DNA from 3 places in the Isoptericola sp. NPDC019571 genome. Region 1 is predicted to be linked to each of the others. Evidence: predicted binding sites of a transcription regulator. Region 1 holds the regulator's gene; each other region holds the start of a gene.
The links. Region 1 encodes LexA, which represses DNA repair genes until DNA is damaged. Its sites were predicted from a motif close to TCGAACANNTGTTCGA; they were not measured.
Positions count from the first base shown of each region.

Region 2: ACH443_RS00460 (DUF222 domain-containing protein) is a predicted target of LexA. The motif match lies at 3,656-3,671, and genes of this name have one in related genera.
Region 3: uvrA (excinuclease ABC subunit UvrA) is a predicted target of LexA. The motif match lies at 2,062-2,077, and genes of this name have one in related genera.

Region 1 covers NZ_JBIRXZ010000002.1:436,848-442,572, forward strand. Annotated here, with positions in the region: gene hflX (GTPase HflX) at 1-24, shown strand, start outside; gene ACH443_RS05345 (ATP-dependent DNA helicase) at 112-2,172, shown strand; gene ACH443_RS05350 (L-lactate dehydrogenase) at 2,182-3,141, shown strand; gene lexA (transcriptional repressor LexA) at 3,167-3,997, opposite strand; gene ACH443_RS05360 (LysM peptidoglycan-binding domain-containing protein) at 4,244-4,582, shown strand; gene nrdR (transcriptional regulator NrdR) at 4,695-5,180, shown strand; gene ACH443_RS05370 (DUF5302 domain-containing protein) at 5,313-5,492, shown strand; gene serA (phosphoglycerate dehydrogenase) at 5,582-5,725, opposite strand, start outside.
Region 2 covers NZ_JBIRXZ010000001.1:99,040-104,764, forward strand. Annotated here, with positions in the region: gene ACH443_RS00440 (gamma carbonic anhydrase family protein) at 1-248, shown strand, start outside; gene ACH443_RS00445 (GNAT family N-acetyltransferase) at 271-774, shown strand; gene ACH443_RS00450 (alpha/beta fold hydrolase) at 771-1,490, shown strand; gene ACH443_RS00455 (dihydrofolate reductase family protein) at 1,575-2,141, shown strand; gene ACH443_RS00460 (DUF222 domain-containing protein) at 2,150-3,622, opposite strand; gene ACH443_RS00465 (thiamine pyrophosphate-binding protein) at 3,962-5,626, opposite strand.
Region 3 covers NZ_JBIRXZ010000007.1:203,965-209,689, reverse strand. Annotated here, with positions in the region: gene uvrA (excinuclease ABC subunit UvrA) at 1-2,032, opposite strand, end outside; gene ACH443_RS14225 (YciI family protein) at 2,182-2,478, shown strand; gene ACH443_RS14220 (TerC family protein) at 2,537-3,658, opposite strand; gene ACH443_RS14215 (TerC family protein) at 3,655-4,674, opposite strand; gene uvrB (excinuclease ABC subunit UvrB) at 4,891-5,725, opposite strand, start outside.

The DNA of each region.
Region 1 (5,725 bases):
AAGGCCGCCGCCGTCGGGGGCTGACCGCCCGCCGTGGTCGCCGCCCACCGGTCGTCGACCCGACTGTGGGCGGCGCCCCGGACGGTCAGCGGGGCGCCCTAGGATCGACGGGTGACCTCCGCCGACGCCCCCGACGCCCCCCAGCTCCTCGACCTGGCGGTGGGGGCCCTCGGCGGCGGACGGCGGGAGGGTCAGCGCCGCATGGCGGAGGCGGTGGCCGAGGCCGTCGACGAGGGCCGGCACCTGCTGGTGCAGGCGGGCACCGGGACGGGCAAGTCGCTCGCGTACCTCGTCCCGGCGGTGCGGCACGCGGTCGTCGACGGCAGGCGCGTCATCGTCTCCACCGCGACCCTGGCGCTGCAGCGCCAGGTGGTCACGCGCGACCTGCCGCTGGTCGCCGAGACGGTGGGGCCGAAGCTGCCCCGCCCTCCCAAGGTCGCGCTGCTCAAGGGCTGGCACAACTACCTGTGCAAGCACAAGGTGACCGGGGGCTACCCGGTCGAGGGCGCGACGCTCTTCGACCTCCCGGCCGACCCCGGCCCCGGCGAGGGCGCGGCCGCCGAGCAGCACCCGGCGCCGCCCGGCCCCCGCGGACGCGGCGGGCGCGCCGACGACACCGCGACGCTGGCCGACCACGTGCGCCGGCTGCACGCCTGGGCCGACGAGACCGACACGGGCGACCGGGACGACCTCGTGCCCGGGGTCCCCGACAAGGCCTGGCGCCAGGTGTCCGTCACCGCGCTGGAGTGCCTGGGGCAGCGTTGCCCGCTCCTGGCGGAGTGCTTCCCCGAGCGGGCGCGCGCGGCGGCCCGGGACGCGGACGTCGTCGTCACCAACCACGCGATGCTCGGCATCGCCGTCTCGGGGAACCCGGGCGTGCTGCCCGAGCACGACGCCGTCGTCGTCGACGAGGCGCACGAGCTCGCCGAGCGCGTGACGGCGGCAGCCACCGTCGACCTCTCCCTGACGGTGGTGGAGCACGCCGCACGCCTCGCGCGTCGGCACGGCGGCACCGAGACCGAGGCGCTCGACGCCGCGTCGCAGCGCCTGGGCAACCTGCTCGCCACGGCGCCCGCGGAGCGGTTCCCCCTCGGCCTCCCCGACGACCTGCGCGCCGCGGTGGGCGCCGTGCGCGACGCGGCGCGCGAGCTTCTCACCCGGCTCAAGCCCCAGGGCGCGGGGAAGGGGCAGGAGGCGCCGGACGCCGGCACGAAGATGGCGCAGTCCGCCGTCCTGCAGCTCTTCGAGGTCGCCGAGAGGATGGCGGCGGAGGACACGACGGCGGACGTGCTGTGGTGCTCGCGCCCGCCGGAGAACGCGCCGTGGGCGGGCGACGGCGTGACGCGGCTGCATGCCGCGCCGCTCGCGGTGGCGGGGCTGATCCGCACGCACCTGCTGGGCGAGGCGACCGGCGTGTTCACCTCGGCGACGCTCACCCTCGGCGGCACCTTCGACCCGGTCGCGCGGTCGCTCGGCCTGGCGGGCTCGGGGGGCTCCGACGAGACCGCGGACTGGGCGGGGCTCGACGTCGGCAGCCCGTTCGACTACCCGCGCCAGGGGATCCTGTACGTGGCGCGGCACCTGCCGGCGCCCGGACGTGAGCCGACGACCGATGCCCAGCTCGACGAGATCGCCGGGCTGATCGAGGCCGCTGGGGGGAGGACGCTCGGGCTGTTCTCCTCCCGCCGGGCGGCGACGGCCGCCGCGGAGGCGATGCGCGAGCGGCTGGACGTCCCCGTGCTGTGCCAGGGCGACGACCAGCTCCCGACCCTCGTGAAGGCGTTCGCCGACGATCCCGCGACCTGCCTCTTCGGCACCCTCTCGCTGTGGCAGGGCGTCGACGTCCCGGGCCCGAACTGCCAGCTGGTGCTCGTGGACAGGATCCCGTTCCCGCGCCCGGACGACCCGGTGAAGGCGGCGCGGGCCCGGTCGGTGGAGCAGGCGGGCGGCAACGGGTTCATGCAGGTCTCAGCCACGCACGCTGCGCTGCTCCTCGCGCAGGGCGCCGGCCGGCTCGTGCGCACGGGCGAGGATCGCGGCGTCGTGGCCGTGCTCGACCCGCGCCTCGCGACCGCCCGCTACGGGTCCTTCCTCACCCGCTCCATGCCCGACTTCTGGCCGACCACGGACGGGGAACTCGTCCGCGCTGCGCTCCGGCGCCTCGACACCTAGCGTGGGGCCGTGGACGAGACACGCAGGACGACCAAGCTCGCGATCGTCGGAGCGGGCGCGGTGGGCTCCACCCTCGCGTACGCGGCGCTGGCCCGGGGCGCGGCCCGGTCCGTCGCCCTCCTGGACGTCAACCGCGCGAAGGTCGAGGCCGAGGTGCTCGACCTCCGGCACGGGGGCATGTTCATCCCTCAGGCCGAGATCGACGGCTCGGACGACGTGGAGGTCTGCCGCGGCGCCGACATCGTCGCGGTGACGGCGGGGGCCAAGCAGAAGCCCGGACAGAGCCGCCTCGACCTGGCCGAGGCGACGGTCGGCCTCACGCGGTCCATCCTGCCGGGCCTCCTCGAGGTGGCCCCGGACGCCGTGTTCCTCATGGTCACCAACCCGGTCGACGTCGTCACCTACGCCGCGCAGGAGATCAGCGGCCTGCCCCGGGGGCGGGTGTTCGGCAGCGGGACCGTCCTCGACTCGTCGCGGCTGCGCGACGCGCTGGCCCGCCACTGCGGGGTGGCGGTCGGGAACGTGCACGCGAACATCGCGGGCGAGCACGGCGACTCGGAGATCGTGCTGTGGAGCTCCGCGACGATCGCCGGCGTGCCCCTCCTGGACTGGCGGCCGTTCCGGGGGCACCCGCCCCTGGACGAGGCTGCCCGGCGGCGCATCGCGACCGACGTCGTGGAGTCCGCCTACCGCGTCATCGCCGGCAAGGGGGCCACCAACTACGCGGTAGGCCTGGCGGCCACCCGGATCATCGAGGCGGTGCTCAACGACGAGCACCGCGTGATGAACGTGTCCTCGCGCCTGGACGACTTCTACGGCATCAGCGACGTCTGCCTGTCGGTACCGTCGCTCGTCGGCCGCCGGGGCGTGGCAGAGACGATCGACACCCCGCTGTCGGACGACGAGGTCGCCGGGCTGCGCGCGTCGGCCGAGAGCATGCGGGCCGTGCAGCAGCGCCTCGGGTTCTGACGGCCCGGGGCCGCACCGGCGGTGCTCAGAGGCTGCGGAGCACCGCCACGACCCGGCCGAGCACCTGCGCCTCGTCGCCCGGGATGGGGGAGTAGGCGGCGTTCTGCGGCAGCAGCCAGGTGTGCCCGTCGGCCTGCTTGAAGGTCTTGACCGTGGCCTCGCCGTCGATCATCGCGGCGACGACCTCGCCGTTCTCGGCGACGGGCTGGCTGCGCACGACCACCCAGTCGCCGTCGCAGATCGCGGCGTCGACCATCGAGTCGCCCGCGACCTTGAGCAGGAACAGGTCGCCGTCGCCGACGACCTGCCGCGGGAGCGGGAAGACGTCCTCGACGACCTGCTCCGCGAGGATGGGGCCTCCGGCGGCGATCCTGCCGACCAGCGGGACGTAGGACGGGGCCTGGGCCGGCTGCGCGTCGGACGCGGCGAGCGACCCTGCCACGTACCCCGGGGCGGGGTCTGCCTCGGGCGCCGACCTGTCGATGGCGGGCGCCTCGGGGTCGACGACCTCGATCGCGCGCGGCCGGTTGGGGTCGCGGCGCAGGTAGCCCTTGCGCTCGAGCGTGGTGAGCTGGTGCTTGACCGAGGACGGGCTCGCCAGGCCCACGGCCTCGCCGATCTCGCGCATGGTCGGCGGGTAGCCGCGTGCCTCGACGGAGCTGCGGATGGTCTCGAGCACGCGCCGCTGGCGGGGCGTGAGGCGGTCGGACGACGGCGAGAGCTCGCTCACCGACGCCAGCGCGGTCGTCGAGGCGCCGGCCGTCGTCGTGGCCGCGCCGTCGAGGGTCTCGTCCTGGGCAGCCCATGGCGTCGCCGTCGTCGTGGACGCCGGGGCCTGGTCCCGTCCGCTGGTCATCGCGTTCTCCGTCCTGCAGGGCGCGGCCCGTGGGCGGGCCGATGAAATCCGACAAACCTTCCATCGCGCTGTCGGCCACTCTAAGCCAGTTCCGGCCCGACATCAAACATCTGTTCGATCGGGCCTCGACCGTGTCGCCGGGACGTGGTACACCTAGTACAGCAGTTCGACGTACAGGTGTTCGACGAACAGACGTTCGACGAAGCGGCCGCCTCGGGCGGCACCGCGTGGACCGGAGGCAGGACGATGCAGAACGCACTCAGCACCAGCGACGCGCACGGTTTCCTCGGGCTCGGAGGGCTCCGGCTCACCCGCAGGGGCCGGGTGGTGGTCGCGGCCCTCGTGCTCCTCGTGCTCGTGGGAGCGGGCCTGTTCGGCCAGCGCGCCGTCGCCGAGTCGCCGGGCACGGGCGTCGAGGTCCGGCTCCAGACGGTGGCGCCCGGCGACACCCTCTGGCAGTACGCGCAGCAGGTGCGTGACACGGGCGAGGACCTGCGCGACGTGGTCGCCGAGCTCCGCGACCTCAACGGGCTGACGTCGGCGGAGCTCCAGACCGGGCAGGTCGTGGTGCTCCCGCTGGACTGACCACGAGGATCGGCCCCCGCCGCGGGGGATCCTGCTTGCGCGGACGGTCGCCCGCCGCTTACCTTGTCGGGCAGCCGGGCGCCGGTCCGGAGCCGAGCGCAGGAGACCAGCGATGCACTGCCCGTTCTGCCGCCACGCGGACTCGCGAGTCGTCGACTCGCGCACCTCCGACGACGGCTCGTCCATCCGTCGCCGGCGTCAGTGCCCCGCGTGCCAGCGCCGGTTCACCACGATCGAGACGGCCAGCCTGTCGGTGGCCAAGCGCTCCGGGGTGACCGAGCCGTTCAGCCGGGACAAGGTGGTAGCGGGTGTGCGCAAGGCCTGCCAGGGCCGGCCGGTGAGCGCCGACGACCTCGCCGTCCTCGCGCAAAAGGTCGAGGAGACCCTGCGCGCCTCCGGCCGGCCGGAGATCGAGGCGAACGAGGTCGGCCTGGCGATCCTCGGGCCGCTGCGCGAGCTGGACGAGGTCGCCTATCTGCGCTTCGCCAGCGTCTACCAGTCGTTCGAGTCCCTCGAGGACTTCGAGTCGGCGATCACCTCGCTGCGGGCGGAGCGGGACGAGCGCGCCACCGCCGGGAGCGGAAACACGACCGCCTGACGCCCGGGTCGCCCGGTCCGGGCGAAATGCCCTGGCGCCGGGTGACGGCCCGGGGCATGCTGGACGGCACCAGGTGCTGCGTGGCCCCGCCGCGCGAGCACACCCACCCCGACGGACGACGAGGTGACCGCGATGACGGACGACTCCAGGGCGAAGCCCTCCGAGGACACGAAGGCGCGCTTCCGGGAGGCGCTGGAGAAGAAGAACGCCGCCAGCCACCCGACCGCCGGCAAGGACGGCAACACCGGCCAGGTGCACGGCTCGGAGACGACCGGGCCCGTGCAGAAGATGTTCCGCCGCAAGTCGGGCTGAGCACCGACCGACGCGCGAAGGGCGGCCCCGGGGAACCGGGGCCGCCCTTCGCGCGTGCGGCGCGGGCGCCGTGCGGTGCCGGGTGGGTGTCAGCCGGCGGCGGGCCCCGGCGGGAACTCGGGCCGCTCGAACGCGTCGCGGATGCGGAGGCGGATCGTCGAGTCCATGGCCTGCAGCTTGGCCGACGCGCCGCGCTGGGTGACGTCCGAGATGTCGGTCACCACATAGCCGAT
Region 2 (5,725 bases), on a different contig from region 1:
ACGGGGTGGTGCAGGTCAACACCGTGCTCCCGCCCGGGGCGCTCGTCCCGATCGGCTGGGTCGCGGTGGGCGACCCCGCGCAGATCCTGCCGCCCGACCGGCACGACGACATCTGGGCCGTGCAGCGCGAGCTCGACTTCCCCGGCACGGTCTACGGCGTGGGGCGCGACGTGCCGATGCGCGAGCTGATGCGCCGCCAGTCGGAGCTCTATGGTGCGCACCGCGACGACGAGGTGCTGCCGGGGTGACGCGTGGGCGATCATCGTCCGCATGACGCTGACGCTCCGCCCTCCACGGCTCGACGACGAGGCCGCGCTGCGGCGCATGCACGACCAGCTCGCGCCGGACGGGTTCACGTTCCTCCAGCACGGCGGGACGTGGGAGCAGGTGATCGCGGCCGTGCGTCGCGAGTCGCTCGGGGAGGACCTCGCCCCGGGGCGGGTGCGGTGCGACTTCCTCGTCGCCGAGGTCGACGGCGTCCCCGTGGGCCGGGTGTCCGTGCGGCACGAGCTCACCGACTACCTGCGCGCGATCGGCAGGCACGTCGGGTACGCGGTCGCGCCGGAGCACCGCCGCCGGGGGTACGCGACGGCGATGCTGCGGCAGTCCGTCGAGCTCCTCGCCGAGGGCGGCGTCGAGCGGGTGCTCGTCACCTGCGACGTCGACAACGTCGGCTCCGCCGCCGTCATCGAGGCGTGCGGCGGCGTGCTGGAGGACGTGCGCACGCGCGGCGACCAGACGAAGCGGCGCTACTGGATCGCCGCGGCCGGATGACCGACCTCCTGCGCGTGCGTGAGTGGGGCGAGGGGGACCGCACCGCGGTGCTGCTGCACGGCTTCATGGGGTCCGCGGACTCCTGGTGGCGGGTCGGACCTGCGCTCGCGGAGGCCGGCTGGCGGGTCCTCGCGCCCGACCTGCCCGGGCACGGCCGGTCCCCGCGCGACCCGCGGCTCACCGTGCCGCGGGCGGCGCGTGCCGTCGTCGCGACGCTCCGCGCGAGGACCGTCGTCGCCCCCGGGCTCGCCGTCGGCCACTCCTTCGGCGGGGTGGTGCTGGCCGCCGCGCGCGAGGAGCTGCGGCCCGCGCGGACCGTGCTGGTGGACGCCGTGCCCCGGTTCCACGGTGGTGGTGCCCGGGCGGCGCTGCTCGCCGGCTACGCCCGCGACCGGCGCGCCCGCACCGCGGACGAGCTGCGTCGCACCCGGCCGCACTACGGCGACGAGGACGTGCGCGTCGAGGCCGCGGCGGCGGACGCGTTCGACCCGGAGACCGGGGCGGCCGTCGCCTCCTCCGCCGACGGTGCGTGGCCGCTCCCGGACGGTGCCGTCGTGATCCGGGCGTCGCCGAGCGCGTTCGTCACCGACGAGGACGCGGCGGCGCTGGCGCGGGACGGGGTCGTGGTGCGCGACGTGCCGGGGGCGGCGCACTCCGTCTGGTACAGCCACTACGACGCGTTCATGGCGGCGCTCCGCGCGTCGTTGCCGGGCTGACCGGTCAGGCGGCGCGCGACGACCAGCCGCCGCGCCGATACTGGGGGCGACCAGGAGTGCCCAGCGGCCGAGGAGGGCCCGACGATGGCCGACCTGATGATCGACTACATCACCTCGCTCGACGGGTTCGGATCCGCCGACGGGTGGCCCGGCCTGTGGGGGATGGGCGGGCCGGACTACTTCGCGTTCCTCGAGGAGGACGGGCGGCAGGAGTTCACGACCCTGCTGGGCGCCACGACCTACCGGATGTTCGCCGAGTTCGCGGAGACCGGCGAGGAGGAGATGGCCGAGGTCACCGCCCGTCCCAAGATCGTGTTCTCCCGTACGCTCACCGAGCCGCTGGGTTGGGCGAACACCACCCTCGTCGCGGGTGACGCCGTCGAGGGCGTGCGTGCGATGAAGCAGGACGACGTCCCGCTCCGGACCATCGGCAGCCCCAGCCTGTGCCGTTCCCTGCTGCGGGCGGGACTCGTCGACCGCGTGCGGGTCGTCGTCTTCCCCGTCGTCAACGGTGCGACCGGCCACGACCGGCTCTACGACGGCTGGCCGGACGTCCGCCTCGAGCTCCTCGACAGCCGGACCCTCGACGGCCGCCTCACGCTGCTCGAGTACGCCCCGACCGTGCTGGACGGGCCGCCCGGCGCGGACTGAGCCGACCGTCAGAAGGGTGGCAGCCCAGGTTCGGGTGCCAGTGGTGCTGAGGGAGGGAAGTACCCCGCCCCGTCGGACACCGGCGCCTCGGTCGCGGACTCGCGTGCGAGATGCTCGGCTGCGGTGGCCCACTCGTCCAGGTGGTCGAGGGTGTGGTCGGCGGTGCCGGGGCTGATGAGGTAGGTGCGGCCGCGGGGTGAGGTCCAGGCCAGGACGCCGTGGTCGAGCTGTTCGACCTGCCAGCGCGACTCGTGCTTGAGCGTGTGGTGCTTGCGGCACAGCGAGGCGAGGTTGCCCGCGTCGGTGGCGCCGCCGTCGGCCCAGGCGGTGGTGTGGTCGACGTCGCAGCGGCGTGCGGGCACGCGGCAGCCGGGGAACCGGCACGTCAGGTCGCGCTGGGTGAGGAAGGCGCGCAGGTCGGTGGGCACGACGTAGCTGCGCCGGTCCACGGTGAGCATGGCGCCCATGACGGGGTCGGTCAGTACGCGCCGGAGCGTGGGGGCGCGCGCGACCAGGTGTCGGGCGGTCTCCGCGTCGATCGGTGTCGTGCCGTCCAGCAACCCGGATCCCTCGCCGGTGCCGGCCAGCGTGGTGACCGGCACCGTCACGTGCACCACGGGACGGATCGCGCGCGCCAGCGTGGCCAACGGGTCCGGCGGCAGGTCCGGTGGAGGGCCGGGTGGGGGTGGTTCGGGTGGGAGCAGGTCTGGAGGGAGCCGATCGGGCGCCCGGCCTGCGGGGCCGCGCCCCTCGTCGCCGAGCAGGAGGGCGGTCAGCGTGGCGGCGCGCAGCTGCCCCACCCCGCGTGGATCCCCGGCGTCCTTGGCGCGCGCGGCGGTGCGGGTCAACCGGTCGTGGATCGCGTGGGCGACCGGGGTGGGCAGGTGCGCGGTCAGCCAGGACATCCCGTCCTTGCCATCGTCGACCCACGCGTCCGCGCGCAGGGCCGCGGCCTCGTAGCGGACCTCCGCGGGCACCGGCTGCAGCCGGTCCCGGGCCGCGCGGGCCAGTGCCCCGAACCGCGCCGCCGTCAGGGCGGGAGCCCGATCCAGGACCGCCCGCTCGACCTGCGCGGCCACCGCGGCAGGCAGGTCGGCGACGGCGTCCGCAAGCTTCGACGCGTGCTGATAGGAGATGGCCCCCGCGCACAGCGCGTCCAGCGTCGCGGTCGCCTTCGAGGTCAGGACGTCCGCGTCCGCGAGCCACCCCTGCGCGACATGCTCGCTCACCCCGAGCGCGCACGCCACCTCCGCCACCAGCGCGCGGTGCGCGACCGAACCGCGGCGCTCCGCCGTCGCCGACCCGACGCGCTCCACGGTGACGTCGAGCATCGCCTCCGGGACCGCCGTCGCCGCCGCGACGACCTCGGCCAGCGCGACCGTGCGCCGACCCGCCGCCGCGTTGACCGCGGCCTGTGCGTCCGCGGCCGCGTCCAGGGCACCGTCCAGCCGCGAGGCGGCGATGCCCTGGCCTGTCGTCATGGAGCAAGTCAACCAGCCTCCACCGACACTTGATCGAACAGGCGTTCGATCTGTGGGAAATTCTGTGGAGGACGGCTGGCATGCCGGCGGTCAGGTCTCGGGATACACCTCGACGTCGAACTTGAGGAGGACGGGCCGTCCGTTCGTCATCCCCGCGCACTCGGGCCCGCCCGACGCCGTCCTGCCGCGCCGCTCGACCTCGGCCAGCACGGCGTCGTCGCTCGGCCGATGCCAGCCGCCCCGGAGGCGTGGACGATCCGCTGCGCCTCGGCGCGGTCGGCGACCTCCAGCTCGATCCGCATCGTCGGCATGGGGCCGGGCTAGATGCCGGCGAGTGGGTCAGCGGGTCCGGTTCACGCGCAGGATCTCCTCCTGGTACGGGGCGACGACGGTGGGGGACACGCGGCAGTCGAGCATGAGGAAGCGGCGCCGGTCGACGGGCTCGCGCGCCCAGGTGCCGAGGCGGTCGAGGTCGGCGAGGCTGCGCACGACGACGCCCTCCGCGCCGACGGCGGCGGCGAGCGCGGCGAAGTCGGTCTCGGGGATACGCATGGGCTCCTCGGCGAGGCCCTGGCGCCCGTAGACGTGCACCTCGGCGCCGTAGACGGCGTCGTTCCACACGACGGCGACGCCGCGGCCGCCCGCGGTGCGCACGGCGGTCTCGAGGTCGGCCAGGGCCATGAGCCCGCCGCCGTCACCGGTGGTGAGCACGACGGTGGCGTCCGGCCGGGCCGCGGCCGCGCCGGCGACGCTGGGGAAGCCCAGCCCGATGGACTGGAAGGCGGTGCCGACCATCATCATCCGGTCGGGCGACGCCACGGGCCAGTACATGTTGGCCCAGCCGATGAAGTGGCCGCCGTCGGACACGACCACCCGGTCGGCGGGGAGCAGCGCGCCGATGCGGCTCGCGACGCCGCGCGGGTCGAGGCGCCCGTCGGCGGCGAGGCCGTCGGCGGGCCCCGTGTCGTAGGTGCGGGCGGCGGCGACGTCCACGGAGTCGCGCCAGCCCGACGGCGCGGCGCCGAGGGCGCGCAGCTCGTCGAGCAGGGCGCCGGTGACGAGCGCGGCGTCGCCGCGGACGAACGAGCCCACGTGGCGGTGCGTCGCGGCCTGCGCGACGTCCACCTGGACCACGCGGGTGCCGGGGGAGAAGAGCTCGCCGAACCGCATCGTGAACTGGTTGAGCGACGCGCCCACGACGACGGCGACGTCCGCCTCGCGCACCAGCGCCATCGCGCCGTCGGCGCCGAACCCGCCGGCGACGCCGAGGTCGTACCGGCCGTCGGGGAAGACGCCGCGGCCCAGCGCCGTCGTCGTCGTGAGCGCGCCGGTGGCGTCCGCGAGCTCGCCCAGCGCCGTGCTCGCGCCGGCCAGCCAGGCGCCGCGGCCCGCGAGGAGCAGGGGGCGCTCGGCCCCGGCGAGGGCGTGCGCGAGCTCGGTGATCGCGGCGGCGTCGAACGGGCCGGCGGGCGCGAGCGGCCCGGGGAGGGCGGGCTCGGGCGCCTCGGGCACCGGGCCGGCCTCGAGCGCGGCGACGTCGTAGGGGATGGCCAGCACGACGGGCACGCGGTAGGTGAGCGAGTGCTCGACGGCGATCACGGTGGTCGCCGCGGCGTCCGCGCGGCCGACGGTATAGGTGCGCGCGCCGACGGCGGCGGCCAGCGCGATCTGGTCCACGTCCCACGGGCGGGGGCCCGACGTCGGCTCGTCGCCCGCGAGGAGCACGAGCGGCACGCGGGCCTGCGCGGCCTCGGCGAGCGCCGTCAACGTGTTGGTGAAGCCGGCGCCGTAGGTGACGGTCGCGGCGGCGATGCGGCCGGAGGCGCGGAAGTAGGCGTCGGCGGCGACGACGCCGCCGGCCTCGTGCCGGACGGCGGTGAACCGGGCGGCCGCGGTGCGCTCGACGTCGTCGAGGAACCAGGCGTTGCCGTTGCCCATGACGCCGAAGACGTGGTCGACGTGCTGGGCGAGGGTGCGGGCGACATGCGCGGACACGGTGGGCACGGGGCCTCCAGGGGAACAGTGACGGATGAGTGGTGCGGTCCGTATGTGTCCCGTGCGGTCCCGACGCCGGGTCCGACGTGCTGGCTGTGCAGCGTGACT
Region 3 (5,725 bases), on a different contig from region 1:
TGTGCCGGCCCGCCACCTGGCGCGCGCCGTTGAGCTCGTTCGCGAGCACGGTGTGCAGGATCGAGTTGACCAGCGTCGACTTGCCGGACCCCGAGACGCCCGTGACCGCCGTGAGCACGCCGAGCGGGAACGACACGTCGATCCCCCGCAGGTTGTTCTCCCGGGCGCCGACGACCGTGACCTTCCGGCCGGGGTCGGTCGCGCGACGCTCCGCGGGCAGCGCGATGCTGCGCCGGCCGGAGAGGTAGGCGCCGGTCATCGAGCCCTCGGCCTCGAGGAGCCCGGCGTAGTCGCCCGAGTGCACGACGCGGCCGCCGTGCTCGCCCGCGCCCGGGCCGACGTCGACGATCCAGTCCGCCGCGCGGATGGTGTCCTCGTCGTGCTCGACGACGATCAGCGTGTTGCCGAGGTCTCGCAGGCGGGTCAGCGTCTCGATGAGGCGGCGGTTGTCGCGCTGGTGCAGCCCGATCGACGGCTCGTCGAGCACGTACAGCACGCCGACGAGGCCCGAGCCGATCTGGGTCGCGAGCCGGATGCGCTGGGCCTCGCCACCCGACAGGGTGCCCGCCGGACGCTCGAGCGACAGGTAGTGCAGGCCCACGTCGACGAGGAAGCCGAGCCGGGCGTGGATCTCCTTGAGGACCTCGGCCGCGATGGCGCGCTCGCGCTCGCCCAGCTCGAGCCCGTCGAGGAAGGTCTTGGCCTGGTCGATCGGCAGCCGGCACACGTCCCAGATCGACTTGCCGCCGACGGTGACCGCGAGGACCTCGGGCTTGAGCCGTGCCCCCGAGCACACGGGACACGGGACCTCCCGCATGTAGGCCTCGTACTTCTCCTTCGACCAGTCGGACTCGGTCTCCCGGTGCCGGCGCTCCAGGAAGGTCACCGCGCCCTCGAAGCCGGTGGAGTACTGCCGCTCGCGGCCCCAGCGGTTCTTGTACCGCACGTGCACCTGGTGGTTGCGGCCGAACAGGATCGCGTCACGGGCGCGCTGCGGCAGCGCGCGCCACGGCACGTCCATGGAGAAGCTCATCTCCTCCGCCAGCGCGGTGAGCACCCGCTCGAAGTACTCCGACGACGTCTGCGCCCACGGCACCACGGCACCGTCGCGCAGGGTCCTCTCCTCGTCCGGCACGACGAGGTCGGCGTCGACCTCGAGGCGGAAGCCGATGCCGGTGCACTCCGGGCACGCGCCGTACGGGGCGTTGAAGGAGAACGTGCGGGGCTCGATCTCGTCGAGCGCGAGCGGGTGGTCGTTGGGGCACGCCCGCTTCTCCGAGAACTTGCGCACCCGGTCGAGGTCGTCGATGTCGGCGTCGACGAGCTCGACCATGACCAGGCCGCCCGCGAGCCGCAGCGCGGTCTCCACCGAGTCGGTGAGCCGGCGCTGGACGCCGTCGCGTGACACGAGACGGTCGACGACGACCTCGATGTCGTGCTTGAGCTTCTTCTCGAGCGTGGGCGGGCTGGTCAGCTGCACCACCTCGCCGTCGACCCGCGCGCGGGCGAAGCCCTGCGTCTGCAGCTCGGCGAACAGGTCGGCGTACTCGCCCTTGCGCCCGCGCACGACGGGTGCGAGCACCTGGTACCGGGTGCCCTCCGGCAGCTCGAGGAGCTTGTCGACGATCTGCTGCGGCGTCTGCGAGCGGACCGGCTCGCCGCACACGGGGCAGTGCTGCGTCCCCGCGCGGGCGAAGAGCAGGCGCAGGTAGTCGTAGACCTCGGTGATCGTGCCGACCGTCGACCGCGGGTTGCGGTTGGTCGACTTCTGGTCGATCGACACCGCGGGCGACAGGCCCTCGATGAAGTCGACGTCGGGCTTGTCCATCTGACCGAGGAACTGGCGGGCGTACGCGGAGAGCGACTCCACGTAGCGGCGCTGCCCCTCGGCGAAGATCGTGTCGAACGCCAGGGAGGACTTCCCCGAGCCCGACAGCCCGGTGAAGACGATCAGCCCGTCGCGCGGGAGATCGAGCTCGATGTTGCGCAGATTGTGCTCGCGGGCGCCGGAGATGACGAGGCGGTTGCTCACCCGGGCATCCTACGTCGGCGCGCCGACATTCGTACAGGCGTTCTATACCTTTCGGGGTCTTTTCGCGTGCCTGACCGGTCACACCCGGTCTCCCGACCCGCTCCTGGACGTCCCGGGCTCGCGACCGCGCGGGGTGCTTGGATGCGGCCATGTCCGTCTACGCCGTCACGTACGTCTACGTCACCGACCCCGACCGCCTCGCGGAGGTCCGTCCGGAGCACCGGGAGTTCCTCCGCGGCCTGCACGAGAGCGGCACGCTGCGCGTGTCCGGCCCGCTGCCCGCGACGCCGGACGGCGAGCCCGGCGGCGCGCTCCTGGTCGTCGAGGCCGACGACGCGACCGGCGCGCTCGAGCTGCTCGCGGCCGACCCCATGCGGCGCGAGGGTCTGGTGGCGCACCGCGCGGCGCGGGAGTTCGTGCCCGTGATCGGCGGCTTCGCCGCCTGACGCCGGACGCGCGCGGGCCCCGGACGGCGTGCCGTCCGGGGCCCGTGCGCTCGTGTCGTCAGCGGCCCGAGGACTCCGGCCCGGAGGACGCGGGAGCGGTGCCGGGCTCCGACGCCACGTCCTGCGCCTCCGGTGCCGGCGTCGTCGACGACGCCGCACCCGCGGCGTCGGCCGCGCCCGCCGGCGCCGCGTCCTTCGCGGCGACCGCGGCGGTCCGCCGCGTCTTCGCCAGGCTCGCGACCGTCGCGATCGCGATCGAGCCGAGGATCACGGCGAGGGACAGCCAGATCGGGATCTCGGGTGCCCAGGCGACGTGCTCGCCCCCGTTGATGAACGGGAGCGTGTTGGTGTGCAGCGCCTCGAGGATGAGCTTGACGCCGATGAACCCGAGGATGACCGCCAGGGCGATCGGCAGGTACACCAGCCGCTCGAGCAGGCCGCCGAGCAGGAAGTAGAGCTGCCGCAGGCCCATGAGGGCGAAGATGTTCGCGGTGAAGACGATGAACGGATCCTTCGTCAGCCCGAAGATCGCGGGGATCGAGTCGAGCGCGAACAGCAGGTCCGTCGAGCCGATCGCGACGAACACCACGAGCATCGGGGTGAACAGCTTCTTGCCGTCGACCACCGTGCGCACCTTCGCGCCGTCGTACTCCTGGCTCACCGGCAGCACGCGGCGGAGCAGGCGGATCGCCACGTTCTCCTTGAACTCCTCCTCGTCGTCGCCTCCCGCCACGAGCTTGACCGCCGTGTAGATGAGGAACGCGCCGAAGAGGTAGAACACCCACACGAACTGCTCGAGGATCGCCGCCCCCGCGAGGATGAACGCCCCGCGCAGCACCAGCGCGATGATGATGCCGACCATCAGCACCATCTGCTGGTGCCGCTTCGGCACCGCGAACCGCGACATGATGATGACGAAGACGAACAGGTTGTCCACGCTCAGGGAGTACTCCGTGAGCCACCCGGCGTAGAACTCCCCGGCGGGGGCGGTGCCGCCCACCGCCAGCACGATCAGCCCGAACACCAGCGCCAGCGCCACGTAGAAGCCGACCCACAGGCCGCTCTCCTTCATGCTCGGCACGTGCGGGCGCCTGCCGACGATGGCGAGGTCGACGGCGAGCAGGAGGATCAGCGCCGCGAGCGACGCCCACTCGAACCAGACCGGCAGCTCGTGGATCATGCGTCTCCTTCGGAGGTGGGTGTCGGCGCGGCGACGGCACGGGCCCGACGGTCACGCCGGTCGCGCGCCAGGGAGGCGATCGTCGTGACGGCGAGCACCACCACGATGAAGCTGAGGGACAGCGTCGTCGAGATCTCGGGGATCGCCTCGACGTGGTTCCCGCCGTTGATGAACGGCAGCTCGTTGGTGTGCAGGGCGTGGATCACCAGCTTGACACCGATGAAGCCGAGGATCGCCGCGAGGCCGTAGTTGAGGTAGACGAGGCGGTCCAGGAGACCGTCCACGAGGAAGTAGAGCTGCCGCAGCCCGAGGAGGGAGAACGCGTTGGCCGCGAAGACGAGGTACGTCTCCTGCGTGAGACCGAAGATGGCGGGGATCGAGTCGACGGCGAACAGCAGGTCCGCGCTGCCGATCGCGACCATGACGATGAGCATCGGCGTGATGAACCGCTTGCCGTCGATCTTCGCGGTCATCTTGTCGCCGACGTACGTGTCCGTCGTCGGGAAGAGGCGGCGGGTCAGCCGCAGGACGCCGTTCTCGTTCCACTCCTCGTCGTGCCCCGTGCCCGAGCGGGCCTGGGCGATCGCGGTCCAGATGAGGAACGCGCCGAAGATGTAGAAGACCCAGGCGAAGTTCGCGATGATCGCGGCGCCGGCGATGATGAACACCGTGCGCAGCACCAGCGCGATCGTGATGCCGATGAGGAGCACGCGCTGCTGGTACTCGCGGGGCACCCGGAAGCTCGTCATGATCAGGACGAAGACGAACAGGTTGTCGACGCTGAGCGACTTCTCCGTGATGTACCCGGCGAAGTACTCCCCGCCGTACGTCCCGCCCCACACGACCCAGACGATCACGCCGAACACGACCGCGACCGCGACGTAGGCCAGGGACCACGTGGCCGACTCGCGCAGCGTGGGGGCGTGCGGGGTGCGCACGTGGCCGACGTAGTCGACCGCGAGCATCGCGAGGATCACGCCGACGGTGACGATCCAGACCCAGACGGGCACATCCATGAAAACTCCTCCGGTACGTAGCACTGAGCACCGGAGGTCTTCCCCACCCGGAGCGGCTGCGAGCCTGGCGTCCGGGCCGACGAGGCCGGTCCGGCATCCGTGCCGGACGTGATGACGACCTCACCGTGGGCGGGGTACTCCCCTCCAACCCGCACACCCTACATGAGACCCCGGACCCGCCATCCGCGCATGTCACGACGGGATCTCCCGCCCCGCTCAGGCCGTCGCGGCCTGCATCTGCCGCAGCTCCTTCTTCAGCCCGCCGATCTCGTCGCGGAGGCGGGCCGCGACCTCGAACTGCAGCTCCGCGGCGGCGGCGTGCATCTGGTCGCTGAGCTCCTGGATGAGCTCCGCGAGCTCGCCCGCAGCGGCCCCGGCGAGCCGGTTGCCGGTGGTGGCGCCCTCCTTCGGCGAGCCCGGCACGGGCGCGCGCCCCTTGCCCTGCGCGGACGCGGGGTCCTTGCGGTACCCGCCGGACAGCAGCTCCTGCGTGTCGATGTCCTCGCGGGCGAGCATGTCGGTGACGTCCGCGATCCTCTTGCGCAGCGGCTGCGGGTCGATCCCGTGCTCCTCGTTGTACGCCACCTGCTTCGCGCGACGGCGGTCCGTCTCGTCGAGGGCGTACCGCATGGCCGGCGTGATCTTGTCCGCGTACATGTGCACCTGGCCGGTGACGTTGCGCGCCGCGCGCCCGATCGTCTGGATGAGCGACCGCTCGGAGCGCAGGAAGCCCTCCTTGTCGGCGTCGAGGATCGCCACCAGGGACACCTCCGGCAGGTCCAGGCCCTCGCGCAGGAGGTTGATGCCGACCAGCACGTCGTACTCCCCCAGCCGCAGCTCGCGCAGCAGCTCGACGCGGCGCAGCGTGTCGACCTCGGAGTGCAGGTATCGCACCCGCACGTCCTTCTCGAGGAAGTAGTCGGTGAGGTCCTCGGCCATCTTCTTGGTGAGGGTCGTCACGAGCACCCGCTCGTCCTTCTCGACGCGCTCGCGGATCTCGTGCAGCAGGTCGTCGATCTGGCCGGTGGTCGGCTTGACGACCACCTGCGGG